3 regions of the Brevibacterium sp. FAM 27836 genome follow, and region 2 is predicted to be linked to each of the others. Evidence: predicted binding sites of a transcription regulator. Region 2 holds the regulator's gene; each other region holds the start of a gene.
What was found. Region 2 encodes HrcA, which represses chaperone genes, less so after heat shock. Its sites were predicted from a motif close to TTNGCACTCGNNNNNNNCGAGTGCNAA; they were not measured.
Positions count from the first base shown of each region.

Region 1 (2,267 bases), 860 kb from region 2:
GCTTCCTGACGATCGGCATCGGTCACGAAGTGCGGCGAGAGGAAGCCCTTGTCGAACTGCATTCCCTCGGTGATCTCGAGCTCAACAGATGCGGCCTGGGACTCATCGATCGTGATGACGCCGTCCTTGCCCACCTTGTCGAAGGCATCGGCGATGAGCTTGCCGATCTCTTCGGACTGAGCGGACAGTCCGGCGACGTGTGCGATCTCCGAGGAGTCGGCGACGTCGCGGGCGATGGTGCCCAGCTGATCCGAGACAGCCTCGACGGCGGTCTCGATGCCGCGCTTGAGCTGACCGGGTGCGGCACCTGCGGCGACGTTGCGCAGTCCTTCGTTGACGAAGGCCTGAGCGAGAACGGTCGCGGTGGTGGTTCCGTCACCGGCGATGTCGTTCGTCTTGGTGGCGACTTCCTTGGCCAGCTGTGCGCCGAGGTTCTCGTACGGATCGTCGACCTCGACCTCACGGGCGATGGTCACACCATCGTTCGTGATCGTGGGAGCGCCCCACTTCTTATCAAGCACGACATTGCGGCCCTTGGGCCCCAGCGTCACCTTGACGGTGTCGGCGAGAGTGTTGACACCCTTTTCGAGTGCACGACGAGCTTCGTCGTCGAATTCCAATGATTTAGGCATTCGTCCTCCTGTCTGTGAAGTAGTTGTTCAGAGGATTCAGCCGATGACGGCGAGCACGTCGCGAGCCGAGAGCACGAGGAACTCTTCGCCTGCGTACTTGACTTCGGTGCCTCCGTACTTGGAGTAGATGACCTTGTCGCCGACGGCGACGTCGACCGGCACACGGTTTCCGTTGTCAGCAACGCGGCCGGGGCCGACTGCGACAACTTCGCCTTCCTGAGGCTTTTCCTTGGCGGTTTCGGGAATGACCAGACCACTGGCGGTAGTCTGCTCTGCTTCGACCTGACGGATGACAATCCGATCTTCGAGTGGCTTGATGGAGACCGACATTTCGGGCTCTCTCCCTTCGCTGGGTTCTATTTCATTGAGTCAGACGGCGGCTGCTGCCTTGAACCTCTCGTCGTCGCGGGTGCCGAGCGATTCGACCGTCTTATGAAACTGGCACTCGATGAGTGCTAGTGCTAATTCTGACTCTAGAACGGCTTTAGCACTCGGTCAACTTGAGTGCCAACAATTCGTCATGCTCTGGGCGAAAGTTCAGTCTGGGCCCACATGCCGGCCGGGCAGCCCGGCCGGCCTGACCCGACATCCCGTGAATGCAGAGAGCGTGGGCCCCGGGATCTCTCCGCGGGGCCCACGCCCATTCCGACCGCCTCAGCTCAGTTGTCGATATCTGTTGTCAACGGCGGTCAGATCTTGTCTCAGCGAAGGCTCTGGCCGGTGCTCAGGAGCACTGCCACTGACTCCAGCCCTCTTGCGCCTGCAACTTCTTCGCACGCTGGAACTGCTCCTGCGGGCTGGCATCAGACGGGTTGCCGCTGCCACCCATGGATTGCCAGGTCGAGGGCAGGAACTGGAACAGACCGAAGTGGGTGCCGTTCGAGGCCTTCGGATTGAAATTCGATTCGCACTCGACGATCGAATACCACTTGGAGCCGGGTCCGCCGAGCATCGCCTTGATCTCGGCAGTGCTCATCGAGCCGCCGGTCGAACCGGAGTCGCCGCCGCCGGTGCTCGAGTCACCGGAGTCCGAGCCGCCGGAGTCCGAGCTTCCGGAGTCGGAGCCGCCGGTGTCAGCCGGGGTCTCCTTCTTCTTCGTGCCCTGGATGACGACCTTGGTCTTGGGTTCGGAGAGGACCTTCTCGTCCTTCTTCTCCTTCTTCACCTGCTCGCCGTTGATGGTCTTGACCTTGTAGACGACCTGCTTCTGTCCGTCCTTGCCTTCGGACTCGACCTTGGTCTCGCCCTGGTAGAGGGAGTCGGACTTCTTGGTCTCGACCTTGGCCTTGATGGCCTGCTCGTCCTTGACGGTCTTGTTCTCGACGCGGTTGACGGTGAGCACCTGGCCGTCGGAGAGCGAAGCGGACATCGGCACGGACAGGAAGTCGTCCTTCTTGAGCTTGACGCCCGACTCCGTGAGTGCTTCCTTCGCGGTGCCGACCGCGGCCGAGACCTTGTGGTCCTTGCCGTCGGCGACGATGGTGAGATCCTTCGCCGTAGTCACGTCGATGTCGTTGCCGTCTTCCTTCAGCCGTTGCTTGGCATCGGTGTTGAGGTCGGCTCCCTTCGCATCGACTCCGAGGTCGGCAAGCGCCTGACCCACGGTGTTCGCGTTGGTCCACTCGCTGGTCTTCT
Region 1 is NZ_CP195711.1:2,885,177-2,887,443, reverse strand. It holds gene groL (chaperonin GroEL) at 1-632, opposite strand, end outside; gene groES (co-chaperone GroES) at 669-962, opposite strand; gene ACSE4D_RS12920 (ubiquitin-like domain-containing protein) at 1,357-2,267, opposite strand, start outside.
Region 1: the regulator HrcA is predicted to act here: its motif matches at 1,117-1,143, upstream of groES (co-chaperone GroES).

Region 2 (2,267 bases):
CTTGCCCTCGACCCAGATGCGCGACCCACGTGCCACCCGCGCTTTGGCACCTGCCACCGCACGCGAGCCGGAAGCCGTTCGCCCGGGGGCCTGCGCTTTCTTCTTCGTCGGCAGCCGCAGATCGACCGGTTGCCCTTCCAGCAGGAAGCCCGGGCCCAGGGGGAACGCATGCACCCGGCCGTTGCGGTCCTCGAGATTGACGACGACACCGGCCGTGGTCTTCTCCGCTCCGACGACCGCACCGACATATCCGCTCATCGCATCTTCGAGCACCATGCCCAGGCCGAGTTCGACCGGGCGGGACTTCTTCGGACGGTGAGACGACGGTGAGGAGCCGGAGAGCACATCGGGGCCATAGCGATCAAAAACATTCACGGGACACCACCCTAATGAAGGAGCGTCGGGGTCGCGCGCAGACCCGCGGGACACCCCTGAAATGAAATCAGCGGTCGAGAGGCGTAGAATTGGCACTCAGTCGCAATGAGTGCCAGTTCGGGCATGCGGAGACCGACACGGGCACCGGGAACAGAGGCGGGGAGGAGGTCCGCGATGAACGACAGCAGACGAGCACAGGTACTGCGCGCCATCGTCGAGGACTTCGTCGCCACCAACGAACCCGTGGGATCGAAGGCGATCGTGCAGCGGCACACCCTCGGCGTCTCACCGGCGACGATCCGCAACGACATGGCCCAGCTCGAACACGAGGGCTACATCGCCCAACCGCACACTTCGGCGGGCCGGATCCCCACCGACCTCGGATACCGGATGTTCGTCGACTGCATCGACGAGTTCAAACCGCTGACCGGTGCCGAACGCAGTGCGATCTTCCAGCTCATCGACGGTGAAGTCGACCTCGACGGAATGCTCGACCGCACCGTACGCGTGCTGTCGGGGCTGACCCACCAGGTCGCCCTCATCCAATACCCGACGGTGTCCCGCGCCCGGATCAAGCACGTCGAGATCGTCGGCCTCGGACCGGGGCGGATCCTCGTCGTCCTCATCACCGACGCCGGACAGGTCGAACAGAAGTCCATCATCACCCCGACGCCGGTCGATGACGACGCCGTCCGCGGCCTGCGCGACCAGATCAACGCCGAGTTCGCCGGCCGCAAGCTCTCGCAGGTCCTCGGTTCCGCCCCCGGCGCCGAGGCGGCCGCGACTCCCGATCCTGCCGAGCCCGGGGCCCTCGACGATTCCGGACTGCAGCAGGTCCGCGCCGCCGTCGTCGACCTCGTCGCCGCCACTCGTGAAGAGCGCATCATCATGGCCGGCACCGCGAACCTCGCACGCTCCGGACGTGAGTTCGGTGAGAAGATGGGCCCGATCCTCGAGGCCTTCGAAGAACAGGTGGTCCTCCTCAAGCTGCTCACCTCGATGGCCGAAGACCAAGAGGAGATCAGTGTGCGCATCGGGCGTGAGAATACTCACGAATCATTGAGTTCGACTTCTGTCGTGGCCGCCGAATATGGTCATGAGGCGGGTTCCTCGGCCAGACTGGCGGTGCTCGGCCCGACCAGAATGGATTATCCGACGACGATCTCGGCTGTCCGGGCCGTCGCGAAGTACGTGTCCTCGATCCTCGATCGAGGGTAGGGCCGCTGAAGACGAAGAGCTGGAGGCGCCCGAATCAGGGCGAGACCATATCGGTGAGGACTGCGTGGAAGCGCGGTCGCCACCACCAAGAACTGAGAAGACCACTACGTCAGGGAGAGAGAAGTTTCTGTGGCCGATCACTATGAAACACTCGGAGTGTCCAAAGATGCTTCCGCGGCTGAGATCAAGTCGTCGTACCGGAAGCTGGCACGCAAGTACCACCCGGACGTCAACCCCGGTCACGAAGACGAATTCAAGGCCATCTCACTGGCCTACGATGTGCTCTCCGACCCGGAGAAGCGGCGCAACTACGACATGGGCGGCGGCGAGAACGGTCAGGGCTTCCCGGCCGGCGGCGGCTTCGGCGGCTTCGGAGACATCTTCGAAACCTTCTTCGGCGGCGGAGGGGGACAGGCCGCCGGTCCGATCCCACGCACCCAGCGCGGCAAGGACGCCCTCGTCGGAGTCAGCATCGACCTCAAGACTGCGGCCTTCGGCGGCACCGTCGATCTCGATGTGACCACCGCCGTCGTCTGCGACACGTGCTCCGGTGCCGGCACCCAGGAAGGCACGAAGATCGAGACCTGCAGCCTGTGCCACGGCGCCGGCAGCGTCCAGCGCATGACCCGCACCCTGCTGGGCCAGATGGTCACGAACCAGACCTGCAACTCCTG
Region 2 is NZ_CP195711.1:3,748,924-3,751,190, forward strand. It holds gene ACSE4D_RS16700 (DUF3097 domain-containing protein) at 1-375, opposite strand, end outside; gene hrcA (heat-inducible transcriptional repressor HrcA) at 550-1,593, shown strand; gene dnaJ (molecular chaperone DnaJ) at 1,723-2,267, shown strand, end outside.

Region 3 (2,267 bases), 1.2 Mb from region 2:
CCTCGGCGTCTCCCGCGCCCTCAACGATGGTGGTCTCGTCCTTGGTGATGACGACCTTGCGGGCGGTGCCCAGCAGATCGGTGGTCACGCCGTCGAGCTTGAGCCCGACTTCCTCGGACACGACCTGGCCGCCGGTGAGGATGGCGATGTCGGCGAGCTGAGCCTTGCGGCGGTCACCGAAGCCCGGAGCCTTGACGGCCACGGACTTGAAGGTGCCCTTGAGCTTGTTCAGCACCAGGACGGCCAGGGCTTCGCCCTCGACGTCTTCGGCGATGATGAACAGGGGCTTGTTGGACTGCTGGACCTTCTCGAGGACCGGCAGCAGATCCTTCACATTCGAGATCTTGGAGTTGACGATGAGGATGTAGGGATCCTCAAGGACAGCTTCCTGACGATCGGTGTCGGTGACGAAGTAACCGGAGATGTAGCCCTTGTCGAAGCGCATGCCCTCGGTCAGTTCGAGCTCGAGTCCGAAGGTGTTGGACTCTTCGACGGTGACGACGCCTTCCTTGCCGACCTTATCGATGGCCTCGGCGATCAGTTCGCCGATCGCAGGATCTCCGGCGGAGATGCCGGCGGTCGCGGCGATCTGTTCCTTGGTCTCGATGTCGATGGCGTTCTTCAGCAGCACACCGGTGACAGCTTCCACTGCCTTTTCGATGCCGCGCTTGAGGCTGAGCGGATCAGCACCGGCTGCCACGTTGCGCAGGCCTTCGCGGACGAGAGCCTGAGCGAGCACGGTAGCGGTGGTGGTTCCGTCGCCTGCGACGTCGTCAGTCTTCTTGGCGACTTCCTTGACGAGCTCGGCGCCGATCTTCTCGTAGGGATCCTCGAGTTCGATCTCCTTGGCGATGGAGACACCATCGTTGGTGATGGTCGGTGCGCCCCACTGCTTTTCGAGCACGACGTTGCGACCGCGGGGTCCAAGGGTCACCTTGACCGCGTCCGCAAGCTGGTTGAGTCCAGCTTCGAGTCCTCGACGAGCTTCTTCGTCGAATGCAATCATCTTTGCCATAGCGGCTTAGATCCTCCCTGATGGAGTGGAGTGGGAAACCAGAGCAGTCGTCAGCGCCCGCGACGGCAGAGAGTGTGCCCGCATGTTCCATTCCACATAAGGACCACGCTCTCGAGACAACTGATGGGAACCCATCGGTTTTCACCACTACTAGATTTAGCACTCTCACCATGCGAGTGCAAATATTCGTCGCCCGCCAAGATGGGCGAGAACAGTTGAGATCCGCGAGTTGTCGGCGCGCGGTGAAGGCACAGAGGGCAGTTCGGCCCAGCGCGAAACGGTGGTGCGGGCCGATTGCGAACGGCCCACTCAAAGTCGAGCAGCACGGTTTCAAACATGTGCTGTTCAACCCAAACCGTGCCGAATCGAATCTCCCGCCCTGGAGGACCCTTCCCACGCGGGCACTGAAAAGCGCCGAGCAGTTGCCTGCTCGGCGCTTTCCCCGCGCGATTGGTGCCGGTCGACCCGAAAGCCGTTCCGACGCCCCGCCGCAGCGGATCAGAAGACTGTGTTGATAGCAGTCAGTCTCAGAGGAGGGTGACGGACTCCGCCTGAGGACCCTTTTGTCCTTCTCCGACTTCGAACTGAACCTGCTGGCCCTCTTCGAGAGAGCGGTAGCCGTCCATCTGGATTGCGCTCCAGTGAACGAACACGTCCTGGTTGTCGCCTTCAAGGGTGATGAAGCCGTAGCCCTTTTCAGCGTTGAACCACTTGACGGTACCTTGTGCCATTACTTCTCCATACAGTGCAGTGCCATTGAAATCCCGTACTTCAGTCGCGATCGGGCGACCGCATCTGGAATACGGAAGCTGGCAAAACTCAACCGACCCCGCGACTTCTCTCATTGACCTCGGGAGAATAATCTCGGTGAAGCACGATTAGAACACAAGGTGCTGTGCTTGCCTAGCTGGTGCAACTCTACCGCAGGCACGCATCCCACCCCGGGCCGCTCAACACTGTTATAGATTCGTTACATAAGAGTTTTCGCCCAGTTCACACCAGGGGTTGCGGTCAAAGGACCGGACCGACCGGCTCGGACTATTCCGAGTCCCCGCCTTCGCTGGGCTCGGGGCCGCGATCGGCGATGTCCGAACAGATCACGACAGTGACATCGGCGTCGAAGTCCTCAGAGGCCTCCGTGGCCGAAACGCCCAGCGATTCGGCGACGAGCTTCGCCTGCGAGGCGTTCTCCTCGCCCTTGTAGTACACGGTCGAATCGGTGAGGTTCGTCGAATAGTTGCCGACCTGGCCG
Region 3 is NZ_CP195711.1:2,596,655-2,598,921, reverse strand. It holds gene groL (chaperonin GroEL) at 1-1,015, opposite strand, end outside; gene ACSE4D_RS11585 (cold-shock protein) at 1,543-1,746, opposite strand; gene ACSE4D_RS11580 (LytR C-terminal domain-containing protein) at 2,054-2,267, opposite strand, start outside.
Region 3: the regulator HrcA is predicted to act here: its motif matches at 1,172-1,198, upstream of groL (chaperonin GroEL).